DNA from 2 places in the Kurthia sp. 11kri321 genome. Region 2 is predicted to be linked to the other one. Evidence: a T-box and tRNA genes for the amino acid it is inferred to sense, from the RefSeq annotation. Region 2 holds a T-box; the other holds one or more tRNA genes.

Region 1 (9,622 bases), 900 kb from region 2:
AGCTTCTTGGAAGTGACGATTTTTACTGAATGGATACATAGCAAGTGGTTTTGGACGTTTTTGAATATAATGAATGACTTCATCTACTGTTTTATAAGGCTTTATAAATGTAATCGGACCGAAAACTTCTTCTTCTGAAATGCGCATATCTTCTGTTACATTGCCTAAAACAGTTGGTTCAATTAAACGCTTTTCATCATTAAAATCCCCACCAGTTAATACAGTAGCTCCTTTTTCAATGGCATCGGTAAATAGTGATTTTAGTCGTTCATAATGTGCTTCATTCACAATTGTTGTGCGTTCATCATAACGAATCTTTCCTGATTCATCATAGAGCATATATTTTGTGACTCCTTCATAATTTACGACAAAATTCGTCACGTCATCTTCATGAACAAAAATATAATCAGGTGAAATGCAGAGTTGACCACCCATTAGAATTTTACCGAATACGAGTTGTTGCGCTGCTTGCTGCATATCATATCCGCGATCTAAAATGACTGGTGACTTCCCTCCTAGCTCAAGTGTAACACTTGCTAAATGCTTGGCAGCGCCTTCCATTACAAGCTTACCGACGCGCGGACTTCCTGTGAAGAAAAAGTGGTTAAATGGAATTTGTAATAATTCATTCGCTACTGTCGCATCACCCGTCACAACAGCTACATGATTTGCCTTGAATACATCTTCGATGATAACGCGAATAATATCTGCATAATGTGGAGACAATTCAGATGGTTTGAGCACAACACAGTTCCCAGATGCAAGCGCTTCCACTAATGGGTGAATACAAGTCGATAACGGTGAATTCCACGTCCCCATAATACATATAACACCTTTTGGTTCATATACAATACGTACTTCTGCATCTTCGCCACTCGGTACAACTTCTGGTTTCATCCATTCTTCTAAGTGCGCTGTTGTATATTGAATAACTTCTACAACGGCTTGAATTTGACTGTTCTCTTCTGCTTCTGGACGTGCGAAATCTTTTTGTGCCGCTTCAATAATTTCTGGTGTACGCGCAATCAATGCATCTTTTAGCGCATTCAACTGTGCAATTCGCTCTTTTGCAGTTGTCTGACGCACCTTCCACTGGTTTTCTTCTTGTGCATTAAAAAGTTCTCGAACTGCATTTGTCTCAATTTTCGTCATCTAAATAGCCTCCCTTAATCAAATCTTGAAACTATCATAATCGAACGAAAAAGAGAAAAGCAAACAATAAGTAGAAAATTATACATTTTTTATTTTAATGATAAAGAACCTTACTACTTATTCTGTTTTCAGACTTAATTTCTCTCTGCAAATATACTTTTTATATTTTAAAAAGCGTACGCAACAAAAAATCGGAACCACACCATCGCGCGATTCCGATTTTTAAATTATTTAAAAGCTTGTGCTGCTTTTACTGCTTTTTTCCATCCTGTATATAATTCTTCACGACGTGATTGTTCCATCTCTGGTGTAAATTTATGCTCTAACTTCCAATGTGCCGCTACTTCATCCATTGAAGACCAGAAACCAACTGCTAAACCAGCTAAATATGCTGCACCTAATGCTGTTGTTTCTTTTACAACTGGACGGTCTACTGGAACATCTAATAGATCTGCTTGGAATTGCATTAAGAAGTCATTCGCCACCGCACCACCGTCTACACGTAATGTTTTAAATGGAATACCTGAATCTTCTTCCATTGCACTTAATACGTCATTTGTTTGATAGCAAAGCGATTCAAGCGTTGCACGAATGAAATGTTCTTTTGTCGTACCACGCGTTAAGCCAAATACTGAACCACGTACATCTGAATCCCAATAAGGCGTTCCTAAACCAACGAATGCTGGAACAACATAAACGCCTTCTGTTGAGTCAACACGCTTTGCATACTGTTCTGAATCAGATGAATTACGGAACATACGTAAACCATCGCGCAACCATTGAATCGCAGAACCTGCTACGAAAATACTTCCTTCAAGGGCATAGTGAATTTTACCATCAATGCCCCATGCAATCGTTGTTAATAAACCATTATTTGACTTGACTGCTTTTTCACCTGTATTCATCAACATGAAACAACCTGTTCCGTATGTGTTTTTTACCATACCTTGTTCAAAACAAGTTTGACCGAATAGAGCAGATTGCTGGTCACCAGCTGCACCAGCGATTGGCACTTCACTACCGAAGAATTTCGCTGCATCTGTTACACCATACACTTCAGACGATGGTTTAACTTCTGGTAGCATAGATGCTGGGACACCTAAAATATCGAGTAACTCCTCATCCCATTTTAATTCATGAATATTATACATTAACGTACGTGAAGCATTTGAGTAATCTGTTACATGTACTTTGCCGTCTGTTAATTTCCAAATTAACCATGTATCAATTGTACCGAATAATAAATCACCGTTTTCAGCTTTTTCACGTGCGCCTTCTACATGATCTAAAATCCATTTTACTTTTGTACCTGAGAAGTAAGCGTCAATTAGAAGACCTGTTTTATCACGGAAAAGTTGATCGTATCCTTCACCTTTTAGTTCTTCACAAATACCTGCTGTTTGTCGTGATTGCCAAACAATCGCGTTATAGATTGGTTCACCTGTGTGACGGTCCCAAACAACAGTTGTTTCACGTTGGTTTGTAATACCAATCCCTGCAATTTGTGAAGCCTCTATATGTTTATCTGCTAAAACAGTTGCAATACACGATAGAATAGAAGACCAGATTTGCTCTGGATCATGCTCTACCCAACCTGCTTCTGGGAAATACTGTGGAAACTCTTTTTGATGTGAATAAAAAATTTCTCCCTCATGATCGAATAAGATGGCACGTGAACTTGTCGTACCTTGGTCTAATGCTAAAATATACTTTTCTGTCATATCAATTTCCTCCTAATCTTCTTTTACATGCTTTACAGTCATTTGAGCAGCTACAAAAATAAGGATAATAATCACTGCAAATACCCAAAATAACGGATTATTTTCTCCCTCAAATACTTTTTGGAAGAATAATGCACCGAATACACCGCCGATAATCGGTCCAACAACTGGAATCCATGCATATGACCAATTCGATGAACCCTTTCCTGGAATCGGTAGTAATGCATGTGCAATACGTGGCCCTAAATCACGAGCTGGGTTAATTGCGTAACCTGTTGGTCCACCTAAAGCCATACCAATTACTACAATTAACATACCCACTAAGAATGGACTCATACCATCTGTAATCGTATTTGTTCCTAAAGCTAGAATACCAAGTACTAATGCAAATGTACCAATCATTTCCGCAATTAAGTTTGAAAATGGATGCTTGATTGCAGGAATTGTTGAGAAAACAGCTAATTTTGCTTCTTTGTCTTCTGTTCCTTTCCAATGTGGTAAGTACATGAAATAGACTAACACTGCACCGATGAATGCACCAATCATTTGCGCTAAAATGTAAGCGGGTACATTTTTCCACGGAAATTCACCAATTGTTGCAAGCGATAACGTTAGAGCCGGGTTCAAGTGTGCACCACTAATTCCTCCTACTGCATATGCAGCCATCGCTACTGCAAGCCCCCATGCAAATGTAATGACAATCCAGCCACCACCGAAAGCTTTTGATTTGTGTAATACGACACCTGCTACTACACCACCCCCGAATAAAATCAATAACATTGTACCAACTAATTCTGCTGTAAAAGTAGACATAAACTCACTCCTTTGGTTTTTTTTGTATGGCAAACAGAAAAAGTCCACATCTAAATAAGCTACTAAAAATAGCTATAGATGCGGACTCCTAATCTCAACCACGTAATATTATCTTATTTTTCATTTTAGATAGGATCACGTGAATCGTCAATATTATTTTGGAATTTTCGCCAAAGTTTTTTATCTGATGTTGTCACGGCTACTGCTCCAGCATCCAAAGCGCGTTCGATTTCTTCCGCATGACGAATCAATCCACCCGTAATAACAGGAATTTTTGTTCGTTCATACACTTCTTGGATCATCTCTGGAATTATACCCGGTAATAACTCAATATAATCTGGTGCATTCTTCTCAATTAAAGAATAACTTTTCTCAAGTGCAATGGTATCAATTAAAAAGACACGTTGAATTGCTAAAATTCCTCGCTCTTTCGCTTTCATAATCATATTCGAACGTGTCGAAATGATACCATCTGGCTGAATTTCATTACATAAAAAGTCAGCTGCAAAATTATCCGTCTTTAAACCATTAATTAAATCAGCATGTATAATTAACTTCTTTCCTACACGTTCTGCTTCTCTTTTTAATGGACGTAATTGGCTAATATGCGTTTCCAGTAATACAACATATTCAAATGGACTTGAAAAAGCACGATCGACTTGACTAATTGTTTTGGCAGCTGGAATAATGCGCTGATTTTGAAAACTCATGTCGTTCTCTCCTCTCAAGCAAATTATTTGGCTGTTGTTGCGCGTGTAATCTCTAACTCCAATTGTTCAGTATATAACGCTTTTTGGTTATCTGTCCACTGTAATTGTTGAGACATCAATTGTAAAATGACTTCTTTGTATTCAATTACTTCTTGAATATTAAAGAATAAATCACTTGTACGACGAATGAAGAAGTCATTTGGATGTTGTACAAACTCATAAGCTAAACCATATTGTAATTGTGCATACAATCCTGCTGGTAAATTACTTGGTGCTTCTGCTAAGTAAGCAAATACTCGATTCACATTCGCTCCGTAGTGATGCGCAAGATGGCGCGCTTCTTTTTCTGTTAAGCCATGTTTTACACCTTCAGCCACTTTCATATCGATGAATTTTTCAAGATTTTGTGAACCACCAATATCACCACCTGAAATTTTCAATTGCTTCGTTTGACAAGGTGCTAGTGTACGGTTATAGCTTGACGCAATACGATTAATCACGCCTTCTGCCATTTTACGATAACCTGTTAGTTTACCGCCCGCAATCGTAATTAATCCTGTTTCAGATTCCCATACTTCATCATGACGTGAAATTTCAGATGGGTCTTTTCCTTCTTCATGGATTAATGGTCGAACCCCTGCCCAACTTGATTCAATTTGATGCTCTGTAATATTCACATCTGGGAACATGTAGTGAATCGCATCTAAAATGTACTTACGATCTTCTTTTGTGATTTCCATATCTTTTGGATCACCTTTATAGAATGTATCTGTTGTTCCCACATATGTTTTTCCATTACGTGGAATCGCGAATACCATACGACCATCTGGTGTATCAAAATAAATCGCTTGTTTTAATGGGAATACAGACTCATCAAATACTAAGTGAACACCTTTTGAAAGAATTAGATGTTTTCCTGTTGTTTTACCTTCGATTGAACGCACGTCATCCACCCATGGACCCGCTGCATTGATTACTTTAGTTGCACGAATATTGAAAGATTGATTATTTAATACATCTTGTGCTTCAATCCCGTTAATTTTTCCTTGCTCATTATATAAAAAGCCTGTTGCTTTTGTGTAATTAATTAATGTCGCACCTTTTTCAACTGCTGTTTTTGCAACTTCAATTGTTAGACGTGCATCATCGGTACGGTACTCTACATAGACACCGCCACCTTTTAAGTCAACTTTCTTTACAAGTGGTTCTTTTGCTAATGTTTGCGATGCATTTAACATATAACGACGTTCTGATTTTTTAACGCCTGCTAAAAAGTCGTATAGACGTAAACCAATATTTGTTGAGAATTTGCCGAATGTACCACCTTTATGGAACGGTAATAACATCCAAACAGGTGTTGTTACGTGCGGTCCGTTCTCATATACAATTGCACGTTCTTTACCTAACTCTGCAACTTCTTTAATTTCGAATTGTTTTAAATAGCGTAAGCCACCATGCACTAATTTTGTTGAACGACTAGACGTACCTGCCGCGAAATCTTGCATTTCAACTAATGCCACAGACAAACCACGTGTAACAGCATCTAGTGCGATACCGACACCTGTGATTCCTCCACCAATTACTAATAAATCATATGATGTTTGTTGTAATTCCTCGATTGTTTGTTGACGATTGAATGCTGATGCTGCTCTCATACGTAAATTCCTCCTATTTTTAGACGCGAAAAAAGAGACCTTTAAAAAGCACATAGCTATCGCATGTGTTCTTTAAAGGTCTCTCATTCACTCAAACCAATTATTAACTTGACTTCATTGTACATCTGTTTGAAACCATTTGCAACCTTTGTGATTTAGTTTGTTCTATTTTTTATAAATAGTAATCATTACTATTTATGTTGACACTTACAAATAATCCCTTTATAATTCTAAAGTGTAATCATTACTATTTAAAGGAGCGTACTTACAAATGAACAAGCAAACATGGGGTAGTATTTTAGCACTTAGTCTATTACTAACAGGATGCAACGGGACTACCGAGGAAGAGAAAGTGAAAGCTGAGAAACCAACAGAAGAAACAAAGAAACACGATCATAATCATACAAAGTTGAGTGAAACACAAAAACAAATTTATGCAGGTTACTTTAAAGATGAACAAGTAAAATCGCGTAAGTTAAGCGATTGGGCTGGTGATTGGCAATCGGTCTATCCCTATTTACTTGATGGTACATTAGATGAAGTATTTACTTATAAAGCAAAAAAAGATAATAGTATGACTGCAGAAGCATACAAAAAATATTATAAAAAAGGATATAAAACATCTATTGAACATATCAAAATTAAAGGAAACCAAGTTACTTTTACAGAAAAAGGAAAAGAAGCAACAGGTACTTATAAAGAAGATGGATATGAAATTTTAACATATGAAAAAGGTAATCGTGGTGTCCGTTATATCTTTAAATTAGTAGAAAAAGATTCAAATTTGCCAACATATATCCAATTCAGTGACCACAGTATTTCACCTACTGCATCTTCTCACTATCATATTTACTTAGGAAATAATCGTGCAAATTTATTAAAAGAAGTAACGAACTGGCCAACATTTTACCCTTCTTCTATGAATGGACATACTATTGCACACGAGATGATTGCTCACTAATAATTTGAGAATACTTATCTTTATGTTAAACAAAAAAATTCGACGATTCATATAAAAAAGCGAGTTACATTTCATAAATGAAACGTAACTCGTACTAAATTTCAATTCTTTTTATTGGTGTTTCTAACTAACTTCATGTGACAAAAAACTATAAAAAATCGCGCAAGTAGTATAACTACTTGCGCGATTAGTATGGGTCGGGACGGAATCGAACCGCCGACACTTAGAGCTTCAATCTAATGCTCTACCAACTGAGCTACCGACCCTTTATGGAGGAGATAGAGGGATTCGAACCCCCGCGCGGTTTGACCCGCCTGTCGGTTTTCAAGACCGATCCCTTCAGCCAGACTTGGGTATATCTCCATTTTGGAGCGGAAGACGAGGTTCGAACTCGCGACCCCCACCTTGGCAAGGTGGTGTTCTACCACTGAACTACTTCCGCAAATTAAGCATAAAAAAGATGCCGAGGACCGGAATCGAACCGGTACGATGATCACTCATCGCAGGATTTTAAGTCCTGTGCGTCTGCCAGTTCCGCCACCCCGGCATGGATGTATAAATCACGCTATTATTAAGTGATTTATTGTTACTGACAATAATTATATTATCATAACTACTACACGTTGACAACTATTATCTGAAATTTTTTCTTACTTTTTATTTCAAATCGAACCATTGTTGTAATACTCGCTTCGTAGTCTGTTCACGATACATTTGATCATAAGGATTCGCAAAGCCATGTGTACCTTCTACTATTTCAAAAGTTACTAGAGGGTGCTCACTTAATCCTATTCTTACATTCTCTGGGCTAAATGCTTTTTCATTCTTTCCAAAGACCATCTGCACAGGTACTTTTGGTATGACATTCGTATAGGAGCGAATACGTGAACCGTAAAAGCATAATACTTTCTGTACAGCAGGATGTTCACTACATAACCATGCGACTGTTGCACCGACACTAAAACCGACTAATTGAATAAAGTCATATTGTTTTGCCAGTGCATCTATTAACTCCTCAACCATCTTCTTTGCTTTTTCAAAACCTACTGCTTCCATAAAATATTCATAGGCTTTTTCCTCTTCATCATACGAAAAAACTTTTGCTCTATTTAATAAATTTGGTATGTAGACATCCATCTGTTGTTGTTCAAATACTTGGCGATAATACGCCATATGATTGTTCACACCATAAATTTCATGTAATACAATAATACATGTCCGTTTATTCATATAACCCCCTCCTCTTCCTACTATAAACGAAAAAGAGGCTGACAATCCAGCCTCTTTCAACATTACTTATACAGCTTCATTTTGTTGTTTCCACACAATCATTTGCTGAATCAACCCTTGAATTAATTCAGGCATTTCTTCAAATGCACTTTTTGTATGCAGTCGTTCTGAAATTTGATGTGCATCTTTTCCGAAAGGTCCTACATTTAAAACTGGTGCGTCGAATGTCGCAATTTGTTCGAAAGGAATTTCATATGTCTTGCCCCATACCGGTGTATTTTCTTCATAGCTTTGCCAGCCATCATCTAAAACATATTGGCAATAACTCAAGTCACAAATACCATTAAAGTAATGAATTTGTTCGAGTGGAATGTCATATGGTTTTGCTGCATCTAATAAGTACGACACTGCTTGTTTCATAAACGGATGCTCTGACGAATTCGCTGGTGGATAATACGGCGGCGCAAATAAAATAACCGTCGCTGGTGCTAACTCTTTACAATGAATCATCAATTCATCCGCAATCTTCAATGATTTTGTTCGGTCATCCCATGTATCATTCGTATAAATTCCCTCTTCTAACTCTGACACTTTCTCTTCACCTAATTTTTCAAGGGCATACTTTTTCAATTCACTAAAGCGAATCGTACGAATTGTACCAACAGGCTTTACATTCTTTTTCGCACAAATTTTTTCGTATTGTGCATTACATTTGTCCATCGCTTCTATTGTTACTTGTTCAAATATATCAAAAATCTCGCTTGCACTACGCTTCATTAAAAATACGTTATAAAGCGCTGCTGCTCGGTACGGTGTTTGAGTTGAGTACTGCTCTTTTAAATCTTTTAGCTGCAGTGATACAGGGAGCGGTGTTGGTTCGCCGTAAACTGTCTCTTCAAAGCGATCATTAAATTCCATCTCAGCTGTTAAGAAGGCACTCATAAACGGTGCTGTAATGCCTTTTAATGGTTCACCAACATGCGTTTCTTTTCCGTAAAATAAAGCTGCGGGCATAATTTTCCCAATTGTGCCTGAATAGATGTACTCTTTGACATCTTCTGGACCTTGTGAAAAAGATGGCTCACTATTTAAAAATAACTCAATGTGTAAATCATGTTTATCACGTAAAGCTGCAATATGTTCCACTGCTTTTCGCATACCTGCTGAGTTTACTTCTTCATCAGGTACTGTAATAAGTAGTAAATTAATCGGCCACTGCTCTTCAATCGCTTTTTCGATTAACTGCATGTGTAAACATAGCCCCATCTTCATATCCATAACACCACGTCCAAATAGATACTCGCCCTTTTGTAAATCTTTCTGTGCCGCTTCATTGACATAATGTGGCTGTTTTTCTAAAAGTGCTGTCAGCTCTTCTGG
Region 2 (9,622 bases):
GAATCTTTAAAACTTTGTGGCAAGTCTGTACAGTTCTCTCCTTGTTGTAATTCCTCAACATCTATTTTATCCTCATTTGTTATTTCTCTAATGATATTTATTTTAGGGTGAGTTTCAGGAGATTCAATACCAAATATTTCTTTCGGACCCATGTAATCTTCTGATGGTTCAAGTAATGTAATAAAATCTTTTGGATATAGTGATTCTTTAGAAGTTTCATTCAATATATTAGCAAAAGGTGTTGCAGTATAAGCAATATAATTTACACTACCAAATACTTTTGAATTTACCAAATCTAATAGTTGCTCATTAATTGCTGAGTTGGTCTCTTCCTCGATATTTTTAGTATTTATACTTGCTTGGTCTGCTTCATCATCTATAATTAATATTTTCATTTGTTTTGCTTTATTAGGATCTGATTTTAACCATTTTATAAGGCTTTGCAACCTACTTTTATTTTTTAAGCTAACTGTAAAATATCTATTTTTGCTTTTTTCTACATCTAATTGAAATTTTTCAAGTTGATGTCCTGGATTAGAAGAACTTAAACTCGGTTTATCAACTTGAATCCAATGCAAGTTTCCTCTACCAGAAGAGTTCATATCATTAAATAAACGAGTTGATGTTTGTTGCCTTAAATTTTCAATTACGCCAGATAAAACAATAAAGTAATTAAATCCGTTATCTGCTGCCATAGCCATTAAACCAGCCATATTTGCTGTTTTACCTGACTGAACGTTACCTATTACCAAACCTTTAACGGCACCTGTTTCAGATGTATCGGTTGAAAGATGCTGTAAAATTTGAAAAGATGTTTGTTTTATACTTGCTATAGATTTTAAAGACCATTTTTTATTTCTTAAACTGTTTTCATATAATTTCCAAGCAGAATATTTCTCTGTAGGTATTTTCACATTATTCTTTGTTGCTTCACCTAATTTTACTACTCTTGAATTTTTATCAATACTCATTAAATAATCAACAATCTCCACCCATTCTTCAACAGAAGATATATTAATAACAGACATGTCTTTTAATACATTTATTTTCATTTGTGACTCTTCCGTTCCTGAATTACCGAATTTATTTCTTATTTCTTCCCAGCTGAGCTTTTCTTTTTCTCTTAAAGTAGTTTCAATGTACTCAATTTCTCTTTCATACTTTATAGCATCCACTGTTAACACTCCTAGTATTCAATATATTCTTTAATTACAATTCTAACATAACTAAATATTTTTAATAGATATATTTTACTATTTTTTTGCCATATCATAATTTTAAAAGTTGCTTTTATCAAAATCCAATCAAAAAACCGTAACGCTACAGTTTTTCTGTACACGTTACGGTTTTCTTTTTACACTATTATTTCGCTACAATATTAACTAATTTACCTGGTACAGCAATTAATTTTTTAATTTCTTTACCGTCGATGTGTTCTTGTACGTTTTCATTTTCAAGTGCAGCTTTTTCAAGGTCTTCGCGTGAAGCGTCTTTTGCTACAAGTAGTTTCGCACGTACTTTACCGTTGATTTGAACAACGATTTCTACTTCGTCGTCTACTAGTTTTGTTTCATCATATGTTGGCCATTCAGCATATGTGATTGATTCTGTGTGACCTAGTTTCGCCCATAATTCTTCTGCAAGGTGTGGTGCGATCGGTGATAACATTTTTACGAAGCCTTCTGCATAAGCTGTTGGTACAACTTCTGCTTTGTAACATTCGTTGATGAATACCATCATTTGTGAAATTGATGTATTGAAACGGATGTTTTCATTGTTATCTGTTACTTTTTGAACTGTTTGGTTGTACACTTTTTCAAGTGTTGTGTCGTTCGAATCTTGAATCTTATCTGCTAATTCACCTGTTTCCTCATTGATGAATAAACGCCAAATACGATCTAAGAAGCGACGTGCTCCGTCAAGTCCATTTGTAGACCATGGAATCGATGCTTCAAGTGGTCCCATGAACATTTCGTATAAACGAAGTGTATCTGCACCATGTGATTCGATAATATCATCAGGGTTTACAACATTCCCTTTTGATTTTGACATTTTTTCGTTACCTTCACCAAGAATCATCCCTTGGTTGAATAATTTTTGGAATGGCTCTTTCGTTGGAACAACGCCTAGATCGTATAACACTTTATGCCAGAAACGAGCATATAGTAAGTGAAGTACTGCGTGTTCTTGTCCGCCAATATAGATATCAACTGGTAACCAGCGTTTTAATAGCTCTGGGTCTGCGATTGCTTCTGTATTGTGTGGATCGATATAGCGTAAGAAGTACCATGATGAACCTGCCCATTGTGGCATTGTGTTCGTTTCACGACGACCTTTCATACCTGTTTCAGGGTCTACAACATTTACCCACTCTGCGATATTCGCAAGTGGTGATTCACCTGTACCTGATGGGTGAATATCTTTTGTCTTTGGTAATTCAAGTGGTAGTTGATCTTCTGGAACTGTTGTAATTGAACCATCTTCCCAATGGATAATTGGAATCGGTTCACCCCAGTAACGTTGACGAGAGAATAACCAGTCACGTAAACGATACGTTACTTTCTTCTCACCCACTTTATTTTCTTCCAACCAAGCGATGGCTTTTTGAATGCCTTCTTCTTTATCAAGTCCATTTAAGAAGCCTGAATTAATGTGTGGACCATCTTCTGTGAATGCCGCTTCTTCAATGTTGCCGCCTTCTAATACAGGGATGATTGGTAAGTCGAATTGTTTCGCAAACTCGTAGTCACGCTCATCATGTGCTGGAACAGCCATGATTGCACCTGTACCGTATGAAGCAAGTACATAATCTGCAATCCAAATCGGCACTTCTTGACCGTTAATTGGGTTGATTGCATAAGCACCTGTGAACACACCTGTTTTTTCTTTTGCAAGGTCTGTACGTTCAAGATCTGACTTCATCTTCACTTGATCTAAGTAAGCTTGTACTGCTTCTTTTTGTTCTGGTGTTGTGATGTCTTTTACAAATTCATGTTCTGGCGCTAAAACTGTGTAAGTTGCACCGAATAATGTATCTGGACGTGTTGTGAATACGCGGAATTGCTTATCTGTTCCTTTAATTTTAAAGTCTACTTCCGCACCTTCAGAACGACCAATCCAGTGGCGTTGCATATCTTTAATATTTTCAGGCCAATCCACATCTTCTAAATCGTCAATTAGACGGTCTGCATAAGCAGTGATTTTCAGCATCCATTGTTTCATCGGACGACGTTCTACTGGATGTCCACCACGCTCTGATTTACCATCGATGACTTCTTCATTTGCAAGAACTGTCCCAAGTGCTGGGCACCAGTTTACAGCTACTTCATCAATGTAAGCTAATCCCTTTTTATATAATTGGATGAAAATCCATTGTGTCCACTTGTAGTATGAAGGGTCTGTTGTATTAATTTCGCGATCCCAATCATAACTAAAGCCAAGCTCTTGGATTTGGCGTTTGAACGTTGCAATGTTTTGCTCTGTAAATTCAGCAGGGTCATTCCCAGTATCCAGTGCATATTGCTCTGCTGGTAAACCGAACGCATCCCATCCCATTGGGTGAAGTACGTTGTAACCTTGCATACGTTTGAAGCGAGATAAAATATCTGTCGCTGTATAACCTTCAGGGTGTCCTACGTGTAGACCTGATCCTGATGGATATGGGAACATATCAAGTGCATAAAATTTTGGTTTTGAATCGTCATTGACTGTTTTAAAAGATTGGTGTTCATCCCAATACTTTTGCCACTTCTTCTCAATCTCTTGATGATTAAAGCTCATGTTTTTTCCTCCTTTAATATAAGAACGCATTCACCAATGACGGAAAATAAAAAGTCCCGTCCCTTGAAAAAGGGACGAGACATATAATTCCCGCGGTACCACCCAAATTAGTGAAAACACTCAACTTGAATCCTTATCGCGGATTAACGGCGTAGGTCAATCATTCCTATGCAGACTCCCAAGGCAAGTTCGATTCCATCCGTTATTAGCTCCCACCAACCGCTAACTCTCTAAAAACTTCCGTTATCTACTACTCCTGATCTTCGTCCTATTAGTATAATGCCTTTATTTTATCTGAAAAGCCTTAAAATAACAAGTCCATTTCTTTAACTCGTTACTTTCTTCCTTTTAAGTGGAAAATCGTAGAAGAAGAATGGAATTGCCGCAAGGAATAGAATACCGATTAATACGATAAACGTCACTTGCATACCATAAGCTTGCGCAAGTACACCACCTACAACCGGTCCTAGCATACGCCCGAATGTCGCAAAACCATTAATCAATCCTTGGAAGAAACCATCTTTCCCCTTTGGTGCGAGCACACTTGCCAATGTTGGAACGACTGGCCAGATGAACATTTCACCGAATGTTAGAATGACCATTGCGACAATAAACATCGTGAATGTTTTTGCAAAAATTAATACAACAAACGACACGATGAAAATGGATAAACCAAATAAGATTTGTGCTTTATAACGCCCTTCTAATTTGCGTACAATTGGTGCAATTAATGGCTGACCAAGAACGATTAGGAAGCCATTCACAGCCCAAAGTGCACTATATTGTTTTAACGATAAACCGAGATCTTGTGTATAAGTTGAAATCGTTGATACCCATTGTGAGTACACAAGCCATCCAAGTAAGAAGCCGACACCTAAAATACATAGCGCAATGAGTGGTGCACGATTTTTCAACTCACCTTTAGGTAATGCTGCTGTTGGACCATACGCATCTTCTGTTTGGATTTTTTTGAACTTGAATGCAATGCCTAAGAAAAGAATATACATAATTAAGTTGGCAACAAATAAATAATCAAAACTATACGAAGCTACAACACCTGCTAATACAGGACCCACTGCTACTCCAAGATTTTGCGCTAAGTAAATGGCATTGAATCCTTTTCGGCCACCTTCTGGCCACGCAACACCAACAAGCGCGAACATACTTGGAAATACAATCCCGCCACTAAAACCAATAAGTGCAAGTAGCCATACATATTGCGGCCATCCATGCCAAATCGTTAAAAGTGCGAGACCCACAATCGTCAAAATAATACCAAATAAAATCGTTTTATAACCGCCTATTTTATCAAATAAATAGCCGCCGAGTAGATTCCCTACTACGCCAGCTGCTGCATTTAACATTAATACAAGCCCTGCTACTGTTAAACTCTGACCGAGGTGGTCATGCAGATAAATTGTATTCATTGGCCATAAAAAAGAGTTACCTGTCGTATTTACAAGCATTCCGATTACTAAAAGCCAAACTGTTTTTGGCATTTTCATGCATAAACCCCCTCCTATAATCTCAAAATGAGATGATATCTATCTCGTAATATTAAAGGAGAAATCACCTCGATACAACCCCAAATATTCCGATTTCCGAAAAATATTTTAACAAACACTTTTTAGCATATCGAAAGCATTTCATGTTAAAATAAATCGTTAGAGGAGATGACAGAAACAATGACAGAAAATCAATTTCCTTTCCCTTCAGATGGAAAGCGATATTATACATGGAATCGTTACTTACGCAATGAATTCGGTTCAAAAGTATTCAAAGTAGCACTTGATGCTGGGTTCGATTGTCCAAACCGAGATGGTACTGTAGCATTCGGCGGTTGTACATTCTGTTCAGCTGCTGGTTCAGGTGACTTTGCAGGTGATCGTGTAGATCCAATCGACGTACAATTTGCTAAAATCAAAGAGAAGATGGAGCATAAGTGGAAGGGTGGCAAAACGATGGCCTACTTCCAAGCCTATACGAATACACATGCACCACTTCCTGTATTAAAAGAAAAATTTGAAGCAGCGCTTGCATGTGAGGGTGTTGTCGGTCTAAGTATCGCAACGCGTCCAGACTGTTTACCAGATGATGTTGTTGAATATTTAGCCGAGTTGAACCAACGTACTTATTTATGGGTAGAATTAGGTTTACAAACAGTACATGAAAAAACAGCGAATTTAATTAATCGCGCGCATGACTATCAAACATACGTTGAAGGTGTTAATAAACTCCGGAAACATGGTATTCGTATTTGCACCCATATCATTAACGGTCTCCCTCTTGAAGACTACGATATGATGATGGAAACAGCACGTGAAGTAGCCAAGCTAGATGTACAAGGCATTAAAATTCATTTACTTCATTTATTAAAAGGAACGCCACTTGTCAAACAATACGAAAAAGGCCAATTGGAATTAATGGACCAAGATGCCTATACGCAACTTGTTGCAGACCAATTAGAAGTCATTCCACCAAGCATGGTCGTACAGCGTATTACAGGTGATGGACCGATCGATTTAATGATTGGACCAATGTGGTCAGTGAATAAATGGGAAGTATTAAACGGTATTGATGCAGAACTTGCAAAACATGATAGTTGGCAAGGTAAGCACTATGTACCTGCGGAGATGACGTCTTCATGCGATTAGAACGTGTTTTACAATATGCTAAAACTCTATTAAGAGATACAATCGAAATCGGTGATACAGTTGTCGATGCCACTGCTGGTAATGGACATGATACATTATTCTTAGCTGAACTTGTTGGCGATACAGGTCGCGTCTATGCATTTGATGTACAACAACAAGCTGTTGATGCGACAATGAATCGTCTTGCGGAAGCTGGTGTACAAGCAAGATGTGAAGTCATTCTTGATGGACATGAACAAGTAGCCAACTATGTATCTAAACCGATTAAAGCAGCTGTTTTCAATCTTGGTTATTTACCCGGTGCAGCACATGATGTGATTACAAAACCTTCTACGACGGTGGCAGCACTTGAATCACTGCTTCAACAACTCGTTGTAGGCGGTATGATTGTCTTAGTCATTTACTACGGACATGAAGGTGGTAAAGAAGAACGTGACCGCGTACTCGATTACGTCGCTTCTCTCCCTCAAAAACAAGTCCATGTACTGCGCTATGAATTCATCAATCAACAAAATGATCCACCATTCGTTATCGCACTTGAAAAAGTAAAAGAATTTCCTAAATAAAAAGGAGGCATTCACTCAATTGAGCGATGCCTCCTTCTATCTTATTTATACTTCTTCAACTTGTTCACCATTTAAAATAAGCGAATGTGTAATTTCTGCTTTTAATGAAGCGGAAACCGCACAATATTTTTCTTCACCTAATTTAATCGCACGCCATACTTTTTTAGCTGTAATATCACCATCAACTGTGAACGTAATATGTGCTTTTGTAAAAGCAGTTGGCATTTCCTCTTTACGTTCACCATCTACTGTAATATCTAATTTTGTAATTTGGTCTAAATGTGGTTTTAAAATCATCGTCACATCAATACCAATACATCCTGCTAAAGCACTCAATAACATCTCTGTTGGTGTTGGTGCAGATGAATCGCCACCATATTTTTCAGTGGCATCCATTAACATCGGAAATCCTGAATCGCCTTTTGCTTCAAAAGCACGTCCACCTTGCCAAGTTGCTTGAATTCTCATTTCTATTCCTCCTAAAATTCGTTTACTTTACGAATAAATTGTTGTGCACGTTCTGTTGTTGGTTTCGTAAAGAACGCTTTCGGGTCTTGTGAATCTTCTACAATTCGACCATCTGCCATAAAGACGATACGATCGGCAACATCACGCGCGAAATTCATCTCATGCGTCACAATCACCATCGTCATACCGTCTTCAGCAAGATTCTTCATAACACGTAGTACATCGCCTACTAATTCAGGATCTAGCGCTGACGTAGGTTCATCAAATAACATCAATTGTGGTTCCATCGCAAGTGCACGCGCAATCGCAACTCGTTGTTGTTGACCACCCGATAATTGCGAAGGATAGTTATCTAATTTCTCAAGTAACCCGACTTTGTCAAGTAAACGCTCTGCACGTACTTGCGCTTCTTCTTTTTTTAATTTTTTTACAACAATTAAAGATTCCATCACATTTTCGATGACCGTCTTATGCGGATATAAGTTGAACTGTTGAAATACCATTCCCGTCTCTTGACGAATCCCATAAATCATTTGCTTTAACTCTTTTTTATTCATATTGGCTTCAACCGTATGTTGACCGACTGTAATTTTACCTTCTGTTAAAATTTCTAGACCATTCAAACAGCGTAAAAATGTACTTTTCCCAGAACCTGAAGGCCCAATTACTGCAACTACTTGATGTGCTGGAATTGTAATCGATAAATCATGTAATACTTCTAGTTCATCAAATTTTTTTGATAAATGTTCTACTGTAATCATATGGACACTCCTAATAAACGGATAAACGTTTTTCAACTCGGTTTAAAATGAATGTGAAGAACACACTCATCGCCCAATACATTAAAGCAATCATAATGTAAAACGGCATATATACATAATATTGCGCGACTAATAACTGAGCCGCGCGCATTAATTCCGTTACAGCAATTGCTGATACAAGCGATGTTTCTTTTAACATACCGACGAATGTATTCCCAATTGGTGGAATAGCGTAGCGAACTGCTTGCGGAATAATGATTCGCTTCATCGCCTGTCCTTCTGTCATACCTGATGCAACAGCTGCCTCTAATTGTCCTTTTGGTACAGACTGTAAAGCACCTCGGAAAGCTTCTGCGATATACGCTGCAATATTAATACTTAACGCGATACAAGCTGCTACAATGGATGGTAATTCAATACCATAATCACTCAATCCATAATAAACAATGAAAATTTGAACAAGCGGTGGAGTACCTCGAATAATCGAGACATAGAATCGTGCAATATTACGTAAAAATGTATTGCCTTTTACACGCATGATGGCAATGATTAAACCTAAAATTAAACCAAAAAACATTGAAACAACGGTAATCAATAATGTATAGTAGGCACCTTGTAAAAGGAAACGCCAATTATCTAGTACGAGCTCCATATTTAGTCCCTACCTTGCTATTTTGTATATTCTGCTGGTGGTTCTTCGTTAAACCATTTTTTATAGATTTTTGTGTATGTTCCGTCTTTCTCCATATCATTTAACGCTTTATTTAATTGATCCACTAGCTCTGTTTGACCTTTTTTCACTGCGATACCAGCTTTATCTGATTTTAAAGCTCCACCAACAGCTTTAATTTTATAGCCATTTTCTTCAACAATCGGTTTTAAAGCAAATACGTTATTAATCGTTGCATCAATACGTCCAACATTTAAATCTTTTAATGTTGTGATAACATCGTCATACGTATTAATTTTGAATTCGCCTACTTTTTTCATTAAGTCATTACGAAGATATGCTTCATCGTTTGTACCTAAACCTACACCGATTGTTTTCCCTTTGAAGTCTTCTGCTGATTTAATCGTTGTATTATCATCTTTTACGATAGCTTTTACTTCATTTGTAATATATGGCTCTGTAAAATCAACTTGTTTTTTACGATCATCTGTAATCGTTACTTGGCTTACTAACATATCAAACTTCCCTTTTTGTAAGCCCGGAATCAATCCTGAAAAATCTTGTGCGACAAACTTCGCTTTTTTATCTAAACGTTTTGCAACTTCTTTTGCAATATCAACATCAAAACCTGTATATTGCTTATCTTTATCTAAGTAGTTATAAGGTGCATATGTCCCCATAATCCCTACTGTTAATTCTTCTTTTTTCGATACATCCTCTTTA

What was found. The T-box of region 2 lies ahead of leuS (leucine--tRNA ligase). A T-box ahead of a tRNA ligase gene usually reads a tRNA of that ligase, here a tRNA-Leu.
Region 1: it encodes a tRNA-Leu, which carries the amino acid that the T-box ahead of leuS (leucine--tRNA ligase) is inferred to sense. The anticodon was not compared.

The regions. Positions count from the first base shown of each region.
Region 1 covers NZ_CP013217.1:1,650,340-1,659,961, forward strand. Annotated here, with positions in the region: gene ASO14_RS08505 (aldehyde dehydrogenase family protein) at 1-1,152, opposite strand, end outside; gene glpK (glycerol kinase GlpK) at 1,380-2,873, opposite strand; gene ASO14_RS08515 (MIP/aquaporin family protein) at 2,886-3,686, opposite strand; gene ASO14_RS08520 (glycerol-3-phosphate responsive antiterminator) at 3,812-4,396, opposite strand; gene ASO14_RS08525 (glycerol-3-phosphate dehydrogenase/oxidase) at 4,420-6,051, opposite strand; gene ASO14_RS08530 (metal-binding protein ZinT) at 6,323-7,012, shown strand; tRNA gene ASO14_RS08535 (tRNA-Phe) at 7,206-7,278, opposite strand; tRNA gene ASO14_RS08540 (tRNA-Ser) at 7,283-7,375, opposite strand; tRNA gene ASO14_RS08545 (tRNA-Gly) at 7,380-7,454, opposite strand; tRNA gene ASO14_RS08550 (tRNA-Leu) at 7,474-7,559, opposite strand; gene ASO14_RS08555 (dienelactone hydrolase family protein) at 7,670-8,242, opposite strand; gene ASO14_RS08560 (M20/M25/M40 family metallo-hydrolase) at 8,309-9,622, opposite strand, start outside.
Region 2 covers NZ_CP013217.1:750,348-759,969, reverse strand. Annotated here, with positions in the region: gene ASO14_RS04010 (Z1 domain-containing protein) at 1-1,175, opposite strand, end outside; gene leuS (leucine--tRNA ligase) at 1,363-3,780, opposite strand; T-box leader at 3,848-4,053, opposite strand; gene ASO14_RS04000 (MDR family MFS transporter) at 4,107-5,279, opposite strand; gene ASO14_RS03995 (tRNA modification radical SAM protein MnmL/YtqA) at 5,466-6,434, shown strand; gene ASO14_RS03990 (tRNA 5-(aminomethyl)-2-thiouridylate-methyltransferase MnmM) at 6,425-7,000, shown strand; gene ASO14_RS03985 (OsmC family protein) at 7,046-7,468, opposite strand; gene ASO14_RS03980 (amino acid ABC transporter ATP-binding protein) at 7,480-8,229, opposite strand; gene ASO14_RS03975 (amino acid ABC transporter permease) at 8,240-8,881, opposite strand; gene ASO14_RS03970 (substrate-binding periplasmic protein) at 8,899-9,622, opposite strand, start outside.